Regions from separate parts of the Paenibacillus sp. T2-29 genome, predicted to be linked through region 1. Evidence: riboswitches for the same ligand, from Rfam matches in the RefSeq annotation. Region 1 holds a riboswitch; each other region holds the start of a gene.
What was found. Region 1 has a riboswitch for cyclic di-AMP ahead of ACU1JV_RS27480 (G5 domain-containing protein). Riboswitches for the same ligand answer to the same signal wherever they lie in the genome.
Positions count from the first base shown of each region.

Region 2: linked by a shared signal. The riboswitch ahead of ACU1JV_RS17780 (TrkH family potassium uptake protein) and the one ahead of ACU1JV_RS27480 (G5 domain-containing protein) in region 1 are both predicted to bind cyclic di-AMP.
Region 3: linked by a shared signal. The riboswitch ahead of ACU1JV_RS27775 (C40 family peptidase) and the one ahead of ACU1JV_RS27480 (G5 domain-containing protein) in region 1 are both predicted to bind cyclic di-AMP.

Region 1 is NZ_JBREVE010000018.1:78,823-84,510, reverse strand. It holds gene ACU1JV_RS27490 (HD domain-containing protein) at 1-352, shown strand, start outside; gene ACU1JV_RS27485 (TatD family hydrolase) at 395-1,165, shown strand; cyclic di-AMP (ydaO/yuaA leader) riboswitch at 1,366-1,646, shown strand; gene ACU1JV_RS27480 (G5 domain-containing protein) at 1,918-3,066, shown strand; gene rnmV (ribonuclease M5) at 3,212-3,757, shown strand; gene rsmA (16S rRNA (adenine(1518)-N(6)/adenine(1519)-N(6))-dimethyltransferase RsmA) at 3,765-4,649, shown strand; gene yabG (sporulation peptidase YabG) at 4,705-5,601, shown strand.
Region 2 is NZ_JBREVE010000006.1:128,441-134,128, forward strand. It holds gene uvrC (excinuclease ABC subunit UvrC) at 1-939, shown strand, start outside; gene ACU1JV_RS17775 (CPBP family intramembrane glutamic endopeptidase) at 908-2,638, opposite strand; cyclic di-AMP (ydaO/yuaA leader) riboswitch at 2,900-3,052, shown strand; gene ACU1JV_RS17780 (TrkH family potassium uptake protein) at 3,462-4,802, shown strand; gene ACU1JV_RS17785 (potassium channel family protein) at 4,821-5,498, shown strand; gene ACU1JV_RS17790 (LysR family transcriptional regulator) at 5,504-5,688, opposite strand, start outside.
Region 3 is NZ_JBREVE010000019.1:42,315-48,002, reverse strand. It holds gene motB (flagellar motor protein MotB) at 1-249, opposite strand, end outside; gene motA (flagellar motor stator protein MotA) at 242-1,036, opposite strand; gene ACU1JV_RS27790 (hypothetical protein) at 1,224-1,517, shown strand; gene ACU1JV_RS27785 (4a-hydroxytetrahydrobiopterin dehydratase) at 1,635-1,934, shown strand; gene ACU1JV_RS27780 (GNAT family N-acetyltransferase) at 2,013-2,519, opposite strand; gene ACU1JV_RS27775 (C40 family peptidase) at 2,823-3,323, opposite strand; cyclic di-AMP (ydaO/yuaA leader) riboswitch at 3,329-3,466, opposite strand; gene ACU1JV_RS27770 (hypothetical protein) at 3,743-4,570, opposite strand; gene ACU1JV_RS27765 (M1 family metallopeptidase) at 4,582-5,688, opposite strand, start outside.

The DNA of each region.
Region 1 (5,688 bases):
GGATCGTAGATTGTATAAATATGTAGAGATTGAAAATATGGATACAGATACCGTTGACCATATTCGAGAGGCTTTGGAAAAGGCTGGCTTGCATCCTGAATATGATCTTGAAATTGATTTTCCGACAGATCTTCCTTATGATGTGTTTCGGCAGGGCGGTTCAACGGACAACCAGATTTTACTGCTTGGACGTCAGGGCGAGGTGCGGGAAATATCCGAAGTTTCAGAAATTGTACGCTCAATAAGTGGCATTCACCGAGGAAAATATCACATGTATTTTCCCCAGAATAAATTGAACGGGGTAAAAGAAAGGCTTCCTGCCGAAATAAGGAATTATTTTGTCAAACAATAGACAAATATATAGAAATGTAAGTAAGAAAAGGAGATGAAAACCTTGGATTTATTCGACACTCATACTCACCTAGATGCGCCACAATTTGACGAAGACCGTGAAGAAGTTATAGCACGTGCTGTCGAATCAGGAGTAACACGGATGATCAATATCGGATTTAATCGTGAGACCATTCCATCCACCATGAAGCTGGCTGAGACGTATGATTTTATTTATGCAGCCGTTGGATGGCATCCGCAGGATGCCATTACAATGCAGGAGGGTGATTTAGAATGGATTGCATCGTTATGCAGTCATAAAAAGGTTGTAGCGATCGGAGAGATCGGTCTGGATTATTATTGGGATACATCACCAAAGGATGTGCAGCAGCGGGTACTTCGAAATCAAATTGGCCTGGCACGTGAGCTCAACATGCCAATTGTTATCCATAACCGGGATGCACATGAAGATATTGTGAGGATTTTACGTGAGGAAAAGGCGGGCGAGATTGGCGGAGTCATGCACTCCTTTTCTGGGAGTTGGGAGACAGCTAAAATGGTGCTGGATATGGGTTTCCACCTTTCCTTCGGCGGGCCCATAACGTTCAAAAATGCCAAGCAGCCAAAAGAGGTGCTGGCCCAGGTACCGTTGGACCGTCTGCTTATTGAAACGGACGCGCCTTACTTGACGCCTCATCCGTTTCGTGGGAAGCGAAATGAGTCGGCACATGTGAGATTGGTGGCAGAGGCAGCTGCCCAAATTAAGGGAATTACGGTGGAGGAATTGGTATCCATTACGACCCAAAATGCCTTGGAACGATTTGACATTCAGTGAAAAAGCGAAGAAATCAATCAAAATAAAGAGATAGACGGAGCTAATTATGATTTTGTTGCAGGAAACTCAAGAATATTACAATTTTTTAACCGAATATTTTGAAAAATGTACTTGAAACCTGCTTTACAACATGCATGGAAACAGGATATCATCTTTTCAGTGAATTGTTGTTGAGTGTAAACATCAACAAATCATTTCATGAACCAGTCTCGCTGAGTCCCTTTTACAGGGAACGGGGGAACCGATATGGCTTACAGTACGTCCGGCGTATGTGCAAGAGATATTATCTCTTCAGTAGCCGGCTCGACCGAAATTCATTTCCTGGATGGGATTGAACAGGTAGAGAAGCCGTATTTCGATTTCTTTCTGGGTCTTCGGGGTGAATGTGAAGGCGACCGCCATGAGCGGTTGACCTAAGCTAGGGCGACTCTCTACGTCCGAACCCGACAGCTAACCCCGTAAGCGTAACAAGAGAGAAGCCATCTCGTGCATGAGTTTTCCCGCATATTCACACATGTCGGAAGCCACGAAAGAGCTCTCTAGTCTCTTTCTTTGGCTTTTTTTGTTGTGAATAAAAGAAAATCTGTCATCATACTGTGGTTAAACAGGGGAGGACAGCATGCCGCGAAGACGGGTACATGGTGCAGGACAGTCGCAGTACGGGCTTGTCTTGTAGAAAATCTGTTATAGTCACGTCAACGATCAACTATGTCTTACTCCAGACGGCGGGCTATGTAAGGAGGACGGAGGAAATGGGCATTTTCCGAAAAGAGGAGACCCATGAGTCACGCTCATCCAGCATGTCTTACGTATTACGTTGGAAGCAAGAGAATGTGCGCCAGGCTGCTTTGGTTGCTATTTTTCTAATCACACTAACGATTATGATTTCAATTCTGATGTACACGCAATCTAAAAAACAAGTCTTTTTTGTCATCGATGGTAAGGCATCTGCGGTAGAAACCCGGGAATCCAAGCTCCAAGATTTGCTCAATGAGCATTCTATTTCACTTCAGCCGCATGATACAATTTCCATGCCGCTAAACGGGGCAGTACAGGATGGGGATCGCGTAGTCATTAAACGTGCCAATCAGGTTAAAGTATCCTCAGGCAATGAGACGAAAAAGCTGTACACAACAGAAAATACAGTAGAGGGTGCCATTCGCACTTCGGGCTATAAATTATCATCAACGGATAAAGTTTACCCTGCGTTGGATGCCTCTGTTTCAGCTAACATGGACATAAAAATCGTCCGTGTAAAGAAACAGCAGGTCGAACAGAAAAAACAAGTGCCTTATGAGGTCATCAAAACGGCAGATCCAAGTCTCTATAAAGGCGATAATCGAGTCATTCAAAGTGGCAAATCGGGTGTGGTAGTCCAGCATGTTCAAAAGGTATACCATGATGGAAAATTGGTGTCCAAACAGCTGGTCAACAAGGAAGTCGCACAAAATCGTGTGGATAAGGTAATTGCGGTAGGGACGAAGAAAAAACCGGTCGTTCTAGCTGCTTCCATCGGCCCTAAAGATGCGGTTAAGGCTACAAAGGTTAGTTCGGGCAGTGCTGTCCGTAAAGCAGGTATTAATTTTAATTATAAAAAAGTTTTACAAAATGTCTCCATGACGGCGTACTCTGCCCAGGAGCCAGGTATTGGTACACGTACCGCCTCCGGCACGCGTGTCACGGAAGGACGCACCATCGCTGTCGATCCGAATGTAATTCCCATCGGCTGGTGGGTGTATATTGAAGGGGTAGGCTTCCGCCGTGCGGAGGATACCGGTGGCGCGATTAAAGGCCACAAAATCGATGTGTATTATGAGAGTTTAAGCCGGGCTAACCAATTTGGTCGTAAGCACGGTAAAACCGTATATGTTATCGGACCTGTAAAGCCGGAAATCAACTAAAACAGGTTGTGTATGTTGAGGACAATACGATAGTATTAACAACATAGTTATGCCATGCTAAGAAGAGGATATCCTCTTCTTATTTTGTTTTCAAAATCAGGGAAAGATAATATATGTTGCTGTGTAGCAGTGGAGGGAAACGAAGATGATCAAGGAAGTGATCGTGGTGGAAGGCAGGGATGATACGGTAGCCATTCGCCGTGCTGTCGAAGCAGATACGATAGAAACTGGCGGTTCAGCCATTAATAAAATGACGCTGCGGAAAATTGCATTGGCGCAGGAACGGCGGGGGGTCATTATTTTAACTGATCCCGATCATGCAGGGGAGCGTATCCGTAAAATCATCGCCTCCAAGGTCCCCGGCTGCAAGCAGGCTTTTATACCTGAGGCAGAGGCGACACGCAAAGGGGATATTGGCGTGGAGAATGCCTCCCCGGAAGCCATCAGACACGCTCTCGCGCGGGTACATACGACAGTGGAAGACGCCGAACCGCTGATTGAAATGGCGGACCTGATTGACGCTGGACTTATTACCCACCCCAATGCTGCTGCACGCCGTATGGCCTTGGGGAATGTACTGGGTATTGGCTATTGTAACGGAAAGCAGCTACATAAGCGGCTCTCTGTATTTCAGATCAGTCGTGAGGAATTTGCCAGTGCGCTGGCACAAATCGAAAGTGAAGGATTGTGATATCCGTATGACAGGGATTCAAGATATAGCAACACCGCGGCGTACGAAGGAAATTATTCAAAGGCACGGTTTTTCGTTCAAAAAGAGTCTGGGACAAAACTTTCTGATTGATCAAAATATTCTGAGCAAGATCGTAAATGCTGCCGGATTGGATGATACAAAGGGCGCGCTTGAGATCGGTCCGGGCATTGGAGCTTTGACCGAGAAGTTGGCGCAATCCGCTAAGGCAGTTACCGCTGTTGAGATTGACCAGCGGCTGTTGCCCATTCTTGAAGAAGTGCTGGCCCCTTACGAGCATGTAAAGGTTCGCCATGGAGACGTGTTAAAGCTGGATTTGCGTGAAGTGTTTGCAGTCGATTTTGCAGACGTGAGCAAAGTGAGTGTCGTCGCTAATCTGCCGTATTACGTCACCACACCGATTCTAATGCGTCTACTGGAGGACAAGCTTCCTTTGGAGAATATCGTCGTTATGATTCAAAAGGAGGTGGCTGAGCGCATGGCAGCGTCTCCTGGTACAAAGGATTACGGCAGCTTAAGCATAGCCGTGCAATATTACAGTGAGCCTGAGTTAGTCTGTACGGTGCCGAATACAGTATTTATTCCTCAGCCGAATGTTGATTCGGCAGTTATTCGGCTGCGTGTACGAGAAGTTCCTCCAGTGGAAGTGGTGGACGAGAAGCACTTTTTTGAAGTGGTTCATGCCGCTTTTGCCCAACGCCGTAAAACCATTTCAAATAACCTAAAAAGCCGCTTCTTCACCAAAGAGAACAGGGACACGCTGGAGCCGTTGTTGCAACAAGCTGATATTGAGCCCTCCCGTCGAGGGGAAACGCTGAGTATCGAGGAATTTGCGCGTCTGAGCGCCGTGCTGTTGGAGGCCGGTATATCCTAAGTTGGAACCAAACTGTGCATTCACCCATACGATATAGGAGGGGTGATACAGTGTGATGAGTTTAGGAGACTTGGTCGTTCGGAAATCGTACGGCGGTGATGTCACGTTTCGCGTTGAAGACATCCAGCGGGATAAAGCGATCATTAAGGGGACGGAATTTCGGCTGCTGGCCGATTCCCCGGTGAACGATCTGGTCAGAGTGCCTGCAGACCAGATTAGCGGTAAGACTCAACAGGCCCACATTAAGGCCGGGGAGTCTCTTAATCTTTTGCAACGGGCACGCCAGCAGCAAGCTGCCCGTAGCCAGGCGGCTCTGATTGGGGAGTGGAGTGATCCGGTGGAGTCGACGTATTTTGAAATGCCAGGAAAGGTTCTTCATCTGGATGGAGATCCCGGCTATTTAAGAAAATGCCTCAGTCTATATGAACAGCTCCGTGTTCCCGCTGAGGGACATCACGTTCACGAATCGGCAATGGCGGATACGTTATATCGACTGCTTCCCCGCATTCGTCCTGATATTGTAGTCATCACCGGACATGATGGTGTGCTGAAGCAGCCGCAACCTTACGATTTGTACAGCTTGAAAAGCTACAAGAATTCGCAAAATTTTGTGGCAGCGATTCAGGTTGCCAGACAATATGAGCGTCATCTGGATTCACTGACAATTGTAGCGGGGGCGTGCCAGTCCCATTTTGAGGCGCTGCTACGTGCGGGAGCCAATTTTGCCAGCTCCCCAGGGCGTATCCTGATTCACGCTCTGGACCCCGTTTACGTGGCTGCCAAGGCCGCATTTACTTCAATCCGTGATACAGTCAATATGGGAGACTTATTTCATCAGACCATCAGTGGCAGCCGCGGAGTGGGTGGAATTGAAACAAGGGGAAGCTACCGCATCGGTTTGCCGAAGCTTGAAAATTTGTCAACGCTTAAAGTAACGCCTTCAGCGATCTGAGATTCAAATGTGCCTGGGTATATCTGAACAAAAGCCTCTTTTTAGAGGCTTTTTGTCATTTTTTATGCATATTATTCCTGTTCGCAA
Region 2 (5,688 bases), on a different contig from region 1:
TATGCAGAAGGAACGAATCAAGCTCAAGTTGGTGACCAAGAAACCGGGGAAACAGAAACTCAACTATCCGGTGGACTGGAGGACCCATCTGCGGCAGCTCTCGCTCTGGCTGAATGGTTGGATGTAAAAGTACTTGTGCCACAGCGTGGGCTGAAAAAGCAAATGACGGGTATGGCGACGGAAAATGCACGTGTTGCTCTGGATGAGAAGTTTAAGCTGATCGAGCGGGATGAGGAACGGACATCCAAAGCTGCAAGTAATCTGGGACGTGCCATTGGGCTGGATAGTCTGCATCGGGTAGAGGCGTTCGATAATTCCAACATTCAGGGTTCTGATCCAGTCTCGGCCATGATCGTCTTTATTGATGGCAAGCCTGCCAAGAAGGAGTATCGAAAATACAAGATCCGTTCTGTGCAGGGACCAGATGATTATGAGACGATGCGTGAGGTTATTCGGCGTCGATATGAACGTGTGCTGAAGGAAAATCTTGAACGTCCCGACTTGATCATTGTCGATGGTGGGCGTGGACAAATTAAAGCGGCAACCGATGTATTGGAAAATGAGTTGGGTTTGTTTATACCTGTGTGTGGTTTGGTGAAGGATGCCAAACACAGAACTTCCCAACTACTGATGGGAGAAACATTTGAGGCCGTGACACTTGCACGCAATAGCGAGGAATTTTATCTGCTGCAACGGATCCAGGACGAGGTTCACCGTTTTGCCATTACGTTCCACCGCGAGCAGCGCGGCAAATCTATGGTAACTTCCCAGTTGGACTCCATTCCAGGCATCGGCGAGAAACGGCGTAAGTTGCTGCTTAAGCATTTTGGATCGCTCAAAAAAATAAGAGAGGCCAGCGTCGAAGACTTCCGGCCTCTCTCTATTGGGGATAAGCTTGCTCGTCAGATTATAGCTGCCCTTCGGGAGGAGGAGTCGTAGAATACGGCTCCTCTTTTTTCATGGGTTCAAACATGATTCGATTAGGTTTTTTGGGACTAAACCAGTAAATGATGTAGCCTACAATAGCCGGAAGTAAGATCCAGAATAGGCCGGCGCTCACATTCACGGTGTCTCCCAGACTTATCACACTAAGCCCCATTAATATGCTATCAAAAATAACGTGGCTGAACATAGCAGCGATAAAGCCGTAACGCAAGAACACGAAACTAAACAGCAAACCAAGAAAAGTCAGCTCAATAGGTCTGGAAATCACCGGATAGATCGGATAAAGCGTATGTCCCAGTGCCCAAATAAGCGTAGTGATCAGACAAGCAACAAACGTATTCTTGACTATTTTTTTTACCATCGGAATACCAAATAGACGGTAAACAGTTTCTTCTCCAATACCTGCCATCCAAGCCATAATCGGCAATAGCCATGGATAAGCCATATTGTAAGGGGACTGCGTGGCGTCTGTAGTGGAGAACGTATTAAATGTGCGCTCCAATACAAAGAACAAAATGGATTGTACGCCCAGTAAAATGAAGGCCCACAAGTAACCGACATACATACTGCGAAGCACATACAATCCGTAGCCCGGCTCTTTAGCACGTGGCCATGCATTTAGTCCAACCTGACGCATAAGCCCGTCACCGCCTACCAAGGAGAAATAGATAGCTACAGCCATGAAGAAGGTAACACCAACCTGGAATACCATAAGAAATATAAGCATGCCCTTACTGCCTGCTTCAGCTTGCAATAAAGGTAGCATGTTCATTGTCCCAGCTATACTAGCAATAAAGTATACAATGGACAGAATAATACCGCGCACAAATGAAGTATGTCGTCGGGTGAGTGACGCATACACAATGGCAAGTACGCCTAGGACAAAGCTAAATAGGGCATAACCCGCATAAGTCATCCAATTCGCCCAGTATGTTTGCTTTTTAACATAGTCGGTATAGGACGAAGGGGCCGAAAAGCTTTGGGTAAACGAGCGAACATCCCCGTCTTCAAAAGTAAAAGCCAGCGTAAGTACCGAGGCGCCGATTTTCTTTCCGTCCACGGTATATTTTAATCCACCTTCCCCCTCAGTGGTCGCGAGCTTCAATTCAGATGGCTTAAAGCCAAAGCGTTTGATCCATATTGCTGCAGCCTGTTCCTTGGCTTCGAGCGTCATGTCACCCTCAGCTACACGTACAAGTCTGCTTCGTGCTTGTTCATCTGTAGAAACATCAGCCTGTGTGTAATTGGTGCTGGAGGTGATCCGTTTAAAGCTAACGACCTTCCCAGTGGATAAATCCACATGGATTTGCAGCTTGCCCTTCGCTGAGGAGTCAGGCAAATCAACCCGAAAGGTTTCATAAGGATAATTTTTTTTCCATGTACGATCGTACTCTTGAACCAATTTTTCTCTGGATAAATAACCGTACAAATCTGTTTCAGCCTGATAGGTTACGACGGGCTTCTCTGGCTGTGATTCCGTATAGCCCAGCTCGGAACGGGCAAAGTCCAGGGCGTGTATGACCGCTTCTTGTTTGCTGATGACCTTTGCATTCATCAATGATTCCGGACTTGGATTGCTAATTGAGGGAATAAGCAATTGAAAGATAAAAAAGCAAATCAGGCCAACCCCGCCCAGCAAGCCTAATTTTTTGAAGTTGGCCGTGAGCACGACCGGTTTCCCGATAGGATTCATGAGTTTCCTCCTTAATCTGTAAATAAGAACATCCATTAAAGATATCATACTGCACAGGTTCCCGCCAACAGACCAGCGATATTCATGAAAACAGAGTGAAAGCACTTTAAAGTTTTAATAAAATTAGATAAGCTGTGATTAACCGATGTCTATTCGCGAATTAAAGCCAATTTCACGTTTTTTCGGCGAAATCGGTTTTGTGATCTGGATAGAGAAGGATTATAATCTTGAGGCAATGCCTATGAAATATATGGGTAATGATATACATTTAAGCCGAATTTCTATGAGAAAACGGGGGAACCATGTTACTGGGGTGAATTTTACAGCCGATCCTGATGGACCGGAAGTGTAAATAGGGCATACTGTGCTGTCCGAATCCGTCAGCTAACCTCGTAGGCTGTGGACAGGAACCAAGTCAGGCACTCGGTTTTCCGGTGTCTTTTTTTGTGTGTATAAAAGTGTTTGGATTGGTTAGACCGCTGCGGGTTCAGATTATTCCTTCGATTGCTGTTACCCCCGGATTTTTTTTGATTGTATAAACCCTTTAATGGTTAAAATCCGGAGATAAAGGCAAACGCTTCGCTTCTTCAGAACAATTCTGCCCCCTTCGCTGCTGCTCGCCAATAGCACAGGGAGCCGAGTAGTGTTTGACATGCATTCTTCCTGTATTCAGGGAATGCTAATTATAGCTACTTAAGGTTTGGAAAATCAAAAAAATCAGGGGCAACGACGATCGGAAGATAAATGGAACGCGTAGCGGGCTTACACCGTATTAAGTCACTGTTTTTATAGTTTTAAGGATTAGGAGAGAAGTGATGAATAGATGAATCCCAATGCACGCTGGCTTCGGCTTTCTCCACCGCAGATATTCGTTGCAGGCTTTGCCATTATCATTCTAATAGGTAGTTTATTGTTAATGCTGCCCGTCTCTAATACAACTGGAAAACCACTTGCGTTTATAGACGCTTTGTTTACTGCCGCGTCCGCGACCTGTGTAACCGGACTTGTCGTTAAGGATACAGGGCTCTTTTTTACAACCTTTGGTCAAATCGTTATCGTTGCGCTGATCCAGATCGGTGGTCTTGGCTTTATGACCATGGCTACCTTGATTGCGCTGGTGTTCAAACGTCGCATTTCCTTGCGGGAGCGCCTTATTTTGCAAGAAGCGATGAATCAGACCTCTGTCGAAGGAATTGTTGGATTGATTCGCAAGGTGCTATGGTACTCGCTGATGATTGAGGGCGTATGTGCAGCTATTTTTTCGATTCGCTGGTCATTTGATATGCCTGTCGGCAGGGCGATTTATTTTGGAATTTGGCATGCCATTTCCATGTTTAATAATGCTGGTTTTGATTTATTCGGTGAATTTCGCAGCCTGACAGGTTATGTATATGATCCGATTGTTAATTTTACAGCCATGTTTCTCATTATTTCGGGTGGTATTGGTTTTGTAGTGATGTCAGACCTGGCAGATTATCGTAAGCGTAAGAGACTATCCTTGCATACCAAGGTGGTACTCAGCATGACAGCTGCTCTGATTGTCGTCGGGACGCTCGTCATTTTTGTATTTGAGTTTACGAATCCAAAGACGCTTGGCTCGCTTGATTGGGGTGGTAAACTGCTGGGTTCTTTATTCCAGTCCGTTACTCCACGTACCGCAGGTGCCAACACGCTGGACATTGCAGGCTTGCGGCAGGCTACGCAGTTTTTTATCATCATACTCATGTTTATTGGAGCTTCGCCTGGCTCCACTGGGGGCGGGATTAAGACCACTACATTTGCCCTGCTCATTGGAGCGGTGTTTTCGATGCTGCGGGGACGGGAAGATATTGTGCTGTTCAGGTACCGACTTGCGCAGGCACGAATTTATAAGGCTTTGACCATTACCTTGCTGGGGCTGCTGTTCGTGATTGGGGTGACGATGATTCTGTCGGCAACCGAAGATCATCATTTTCTAATGATCTTGTTCGAGACAGTGTCTGCATTTGGTACAGTAGGGCTGTCTATGGGGCTTACACCTGATTTGTCAGTTGTAGGCAAGCTGGTGATTACTCTGACGATGTTTGCAGGCAGGCTGGGTCCACTCACGCTAGCTTATGCACTGGGACCGAAAAAGGGTAAGGAATTGTATCGTCATCCAGAAGGTAAAATAATTATAGGGTAAGGGAGTTTTCGAGTAGATATGAAAACGCAGCAGTTTGTAGTCATTGGCCTGGGACGGTTTGGCTCAAGCCTGGCTTTGCAATTGGTGGATATGGGGTGCGAGGTGCTGGGCATTGATCGGAATGAGGATGTTGTAGACAGTATGAGTGAGATCCTGACACATACTGTCGTGGCGGACGCTACAGATGAGGATGCGTTGCGGTCACTGGGCATCCGTAATTTCGATTGCGGCATTGTTGCAATTGGTGATGATATTCAGGTAAGCATCCTGACCGCCATTTTGCTGAAGGAGCTGGGTGTGAGAAAAGTCGTAGCCAAAGCTATATCTGTACTGCATGGGCGTGCGTTAGAGAAGCTTGGGGTGGACCGAGTCATTTATCCGGAACGAGATATGGGTATTCGGGTAGCGCATCAGCTGGTCACGCCTAATCTGCTCGATTATTTGGAGCTGTCCAAGGAATACAGCATTGTGGAACTCAATGTGCCTGCATGTCTGAATGGCAAAACGTTAGCAGAATTAAATGCTCGTACCCGCTTTGGTTGCAGCATCGTGGCACTTCATACGGCGAATGGTATCTTGATCGCGCCGACAGCTATGGATCGGCTGAAAGCAGACGATATTATGGTCATTATCGGCTCCAATGACAATATCGGCCGCTTTGAGGATGAGGTCGTTAATGTCAATGAAGAGGGTTAAATTCTCTACACCATACGGTAGCCTGCAAACGATGCACGTGTCTCGCTAATCCAGCGTCGTGCTGTCGGGCCGAGATCGGCCGTTTCTGAGTATATGAGGGAGGTCGTTCGGCGTGTCTCCTTCAAATCAGGCAAGTACAATGCAGTAAGTCCATTATCTCGCAGCAGTTCGCTGCGCAAGTAGGATTTGG
Region 3 (5,688 bases), on a different contig from region 1:
TTCTTTATTTTTGCCCATATCCATGGATTGTGACGACGGATTCGCGGCTGAGTGATCCAGCACGCCAGTACCGCCACTAAAAGCTGAACTCAGGGATTGAGCCATAGTTTCAAATTTTTTGGCATCGAGCGAGCTCATACCGAATAAGACAATGAAAAGAGCCAACAGAAGGGTCATTAAGTCGGAATATGGCAACAGCCAGCTTTCGTCAGCATGCTCTTCATGCGGTTCATGTCTCTTTTTACTCACTGGAATCGCCATCCTTCTGGGTCATCGAAGCCCGTTCGGTTGGAGTTAGGAAGATTGCTAGCTTCTGGCTGATGGCAATCGTCGAGATACCAGATTGAATGGAAAGCAGACCTTCGACCATCATTAACTTAAGTTCCACTTCTTTCTTGGATAGCCGTTTCAGCTTGTTGGACATTGGATGCCATAGGACATAACCTGTAAAAATACCGAGCAACGTTGCAATAAAAGCGGCTGCAATGGCATGGGACAGTTTTTCCATGTCACTAAGGTCGGCCAGAGCGGCGATCAGACCTACAACCGCACCAAGTACCCCGAGTGTTGGAGCGTACATACCGGCTTGGGAGAAAATCAGTGCGCCAGCGCGGTGTCTATCTTCGGTAGCGTTAATGTCTTCCATCAGAACATCGCGTACGAACTCCTGATCATTACCATCGATAATCATTCGCATACCGCCGCGCATAAAGGGATCGTCGATCTCTTCGACCTTGGATTCCAGCGCGAGCAGACCTTCACGACGGGTAATGGATGCCCATTCGGTAAATGTACCGATAAGCTCCTTGCGATCCAGCAATTTCTGCTGGGTGAAAATAATTTTAAACAGCTTTGGCACTCGTTTCATGTCATCCATCGGAAACGCCATGAATATACTTGCTGCTGTTCCGACGAAAATAATCATGTAAGCAGCGGGATTATTGACCAGATTGACGACTGGCGCGCCCTTCAGGATCATCCCGACGACCAGTGACAAAAGCCCGAGCACAAGTCCAATAATGGTTGTAATTTGCATGATACACCTCATCCATGAGAATAGATTTTGAATCCTTTCATGCCGCATGGGTCGTCCTTGCCCCAAGCGCGTCATTATGAGACGGATTATAGTATTTATCGACAAAACTCTCTTTTTTGTTAAGGGCCAATTTCCGGTATAATAAAGTGATTATGTATTGAATCGCTGAACCATTGGAGGAAATAGCATGGGAGTAAAGCATGGGCGCGAGTATGAACAAATTTTGAACGATTTGACAGAGGCTGTGGGACGCATCCCAGATAGCTATGAATTTTTTGAAATGGAAGCAGAAGATTGGGACAGGCTGAACCCGATGGGGCGTCAGGAAGTCAATGAAGCTTTGGCAGAAGACCTATTTTATGCACTGGGTACGGAGCCCATAATCACTGTAGGCAGCGGCGTTGTGATTTATGAGCCGGAGCAGCACCGGATCTATGTACTCATCGGAGATGAGGAGCTGACGTCGGTCCCTTTGATTTGAAGGCCGTCTTATGGATTTATCAACGGGGCCGTGGTAATATGTACACCAATATATCGTAGTTTTGGCCGCATGTAAGCGGCTAAAAGGCTTCCGTATAAACGGGGAGGAGTTCGTAACATGCCTTTTACACAAGAAGAGATTGAAGCACATCTGGAGAAACTGGAGGGCTGGGAACTGGAGGAAGGACGTTGGATCGTTCGGAAATATAATTTTTCCAGTTTTATGAAGGGAATTGCATTCGTGGATGAAGTTGCCGCTATATCTGAGGCATTCAATCACCATCCATTTATTACGATTGATTACAAGACCGTGACTCTGCGTTTGACCTCTTGGGACGATGGCGGTATTATGGCCGTAGATATTAAGGAAGCCCAACAATATAATGAAGCTTTTGAAAAAATGCGCAGCAGTCATTGATTTTATAATGATCTGTTGTATATATTAAGAGCGCCTTCGCTATACAACATCGCGGTTGTATAGCGAAGGCGCTCTTATTTATAGAACCCGGTTCTGTTGTTCAGGACGATATACCATACAATAGAACGGTTTTCTGCCATCTGGAGTCTGACGTTCATAGGTATCCGTCAGCTCAAATCCAGCTGTCTTGTAGGCTCGTATAGCCCGCTGATTCCAGGTGAGAACCTCTAGGTCAATTTCATTCTGTGGATGACGTCGTCTGGCTTCCTCCGCAATGGCCCGGACAAAATCGGAGCCTGTGCCATGTCCGCATCTTTCGGGATGCATTCCAAGACCCAGCCGGGTCACACCGACCATAGGAAAATATTGAGCAAATCCCGTCAGCTCATTCTCTTCGTCCAGAACGGCAACATATTGCTCTTGGCGAAGCGTGGGACTTCCAAATTCGACTTCAAGTGCCTTCATTTGTTCCCAGGGAAGCCAGCCGTATATGTTGTAGGGAGGATCATAGCGCCACTCACAGATTTCAGCCGCTTGATGCTCGTCCATCGGTACAATCCGGTAGTTGGATATTGAGGCCGGCACTTTTCCATTCCTCCTTATGCAGGTACTTCAATCATTAACCACAGATTGTAGACAAGTTGTAGGAGAATGGCAAGCGTGTTTATTTCGTACCTAAGTCGGGTATACATTCAATAAGAAGGATTTACTGCTCATATGCTCCCCCAGCGGTGGCGGTAAAACCGACGGTGTTCGCTAAAACTGAAACCTTTTGAGGTGTCAGTTCGTCAGTAATGATAATAATTACTGATGTAGTGGACATAAAAAACCGCAATTCGATTCCGGCCAGAATCAAATTGCGGCTAGGGTTAGCTTGCTGTGCGGTAGTTATTCTACGTTGTCGTCATCAGGAATATCTGAAGCTACAGAATGGTAAGCGTCTGTGCTCATAATTCTTTTTGCACCGACATAACGGTTAGCGTAATAATTTTCGTTCAGTGAGCTAACTACTACACCACGTGAAGTCGAGGAGTGGGCGAATTTCCCTTCACCTACGAAGATACCTACATGGGAAACGCCTCTTCCTGTGGTGTTGAAGAACACCAGGTCGCCTGGTCTCATTTCATCGCGGGATACAGAAGCTCCCATTTTGAATTGTGATCCAGATTGATGCGGCAGTTTAATTCCCAGTTTGTTGAATACATACATTGTGAAGCCGGAGCAATCGAATCCCTCGAGTGTAGTACCTCCGCTTCTATAGTTCGTTCCTTTGGCATCTTGGATGACCTGGTCCATCTTAGAGTCTGCAAATGCACTGCTGCCACCGAATGTAAAAGATGTAAAGGCAATGGCGAGACCCATGGCTGCGATCGTTAGCTTCTTCTTCAAAAAAAATATACCCCTTCCAATGCCTGCGAGGTTAGCTTAAGGATTCGGTAGAAGGTTCCCCTATGACCACTCTGTTGCGAGATCAATTCACCCAAACTGGTTCCCCCGCTTCCTAGGTGCCAGGAATTAGGCTTAACTTAAGATGTGCACCTTGGAGAGCAGTATTCACGACAACGATGTTTTTAAGATAAAGGTTACAATAAAGATTACAAAGTTGTTACTATCAGTTCACTGCGATTATTGTAACAAAGACAGCAGGCTTTGGCAAATGTTTCATCGCAAAAAGTTACAAAAAAAATCTGTTCCTAACGCCCTAGGAACAGATTCTGTTAACAGTATTCAGTTATGTGCCGTTTGCACGGGAAAGAAAAAAGTTTTTTCGACAGCTAAAAATGCAGGAGAAAGCATAAAGAGAGGGATTAGCCTCTGCTGGAGATATCGATGTGCCATAGACGATACTGCGAACTGATATGCCACAGCCTGACCAGACTGGTAACAAAATGATACGATTGCTGGAGAATTAGCGCCAACATACCAGTCCAAATCATCGCTACGGTGCCAAATAGACCGAAGACCAGCAGCACACAAGCACCAAGCAAGAGAGATACGCTTACAGCCGGAAGAAGCTGGCGAAAGAAGGCGAGCAGGGACGATAGTATGGCGTGACCACTGACCGTGCCCAGTTGCATATACAGGATGCACTGCCGAATGAACCAACCGTAAGCCACCCACCCAATGGCATAGGGCAACAAATGCAACAGGTAAGAGGAAGATTGCAGCGTTCCTGCTACAATAGGATAGAGTCTCGGTACCACCCAGAAGGCGGGAAGCAGCAGCAAACCCAACTCGATGATGTAATACAACAGAGATGACATACCGTGACGTTTCATCCCCTTGAAGAAGGACAGGCTTTGCGGTTCAGACGCATCGGTATACAGGCTTTGATATATGCCAGCTCTAATGAAGGGAGTGATTAGGACGCGCAATACGGTCGCCCCTAATAGTATCCATAAATACACATGTACTTCCTGGCTGTCCATCAAGGCGATCTGCCCCTCCATCCAAAACAAGGTCTTTCCCAGCTCGTTTTGGCTCTGATCAGGATAACGCAGCAGCAGCGGGACAACGGCCGACTGTACCAGCCGATAGAGAAATACTCCCCACAGCAGACGATACAAAAATAAAATGATAACGATATAAAAGCGTATGCGCACTAGCGCCCAGCCTTCTTTTAAAACAGTCCGCATCTATAGACACCTCACCATGACAGACTTCCAAGCAGTGTCTCCAACAGCTTGGTTACACTCACACTCCAACGGGTTTGTTGCTTTTCGTCCAATTCAGCCTTCAGGCTATTATTAATATGCTTGTTCTCCAGTGCAATAGTGTATAGAGGATCAACGGTCACATAGGACACGGGAGAGGTGCTTTTGAGTCGGAAAGATGTACTTTTGCCCGTACCGTCCCATGCCTTAAATATTGTGGTGCCATCCTTGAAGGTAAATTGAACAGGGATCTTGGGATAATCCGCTCCTTTTTTGCTAAGCGTCACGATTGCTTCATATCCATTCTCCAACTTGCGGTTCGTGATGCGATCGACAGAAAAGTCCGCCATCTGGCCGTCATATACATATTGTTCAAAATAGTGGCTCCATGAGCGTCCAGTCACCCTTTCCACGACACGCTGAAAATCCTGTGAGGTCGGATGCTTGAATCGGTAGGTCTGGACATAGGTTCGCATAATCCGGTCCATTTTTTTCGTACCCACCTGACGTTCAATACCTCGTAGTACCAGCTTGCCTCGTGAGTAGGCATTTTGTGCATACTCAGCCGACGATCCGTACTTCCAGGATTCGCGGTTTAGGGGCTGTGGAGAAGCTACCTGTCCGGATTGTAATGGCAAGTTGGGGATAAGCCCATATTCTTGCTCCATGAGCCGTTCTTCTGCATAGGAGGTGAAGCCTTCATCCAGCCAGGGCTCCTCAAATTCATTATTGGCTACCATTCCGTAGAAATATTGATGCCCAATCTCATGAACCAGCGTCCGTTCCAGATTATAGCCGGGATTCAGTTGGTCCGCAGCTGCGGCCGTGATGAGTGTCGGATATTCCATGCCGCCGGCTCCACTGCCTGTTTTGGGTGGAACGACGATAGATAGAGTGGAATATGGATAAGGCCCGTACCATTTGCTGTAGTACGAAAGGGCGGCCTTGGCTGCGCTCATATAACGTCCTTTGAGTTCCTTATGGGACGGGTCTAGATAGAGCTTGATTTTGACACCAGGAACTTCAGTAGAAGAAAAGGGTTCTTCTACGGCTACAAAGTTGGGTGAAGCGGACCAGGCAAAATCGTGTACATCATCGGC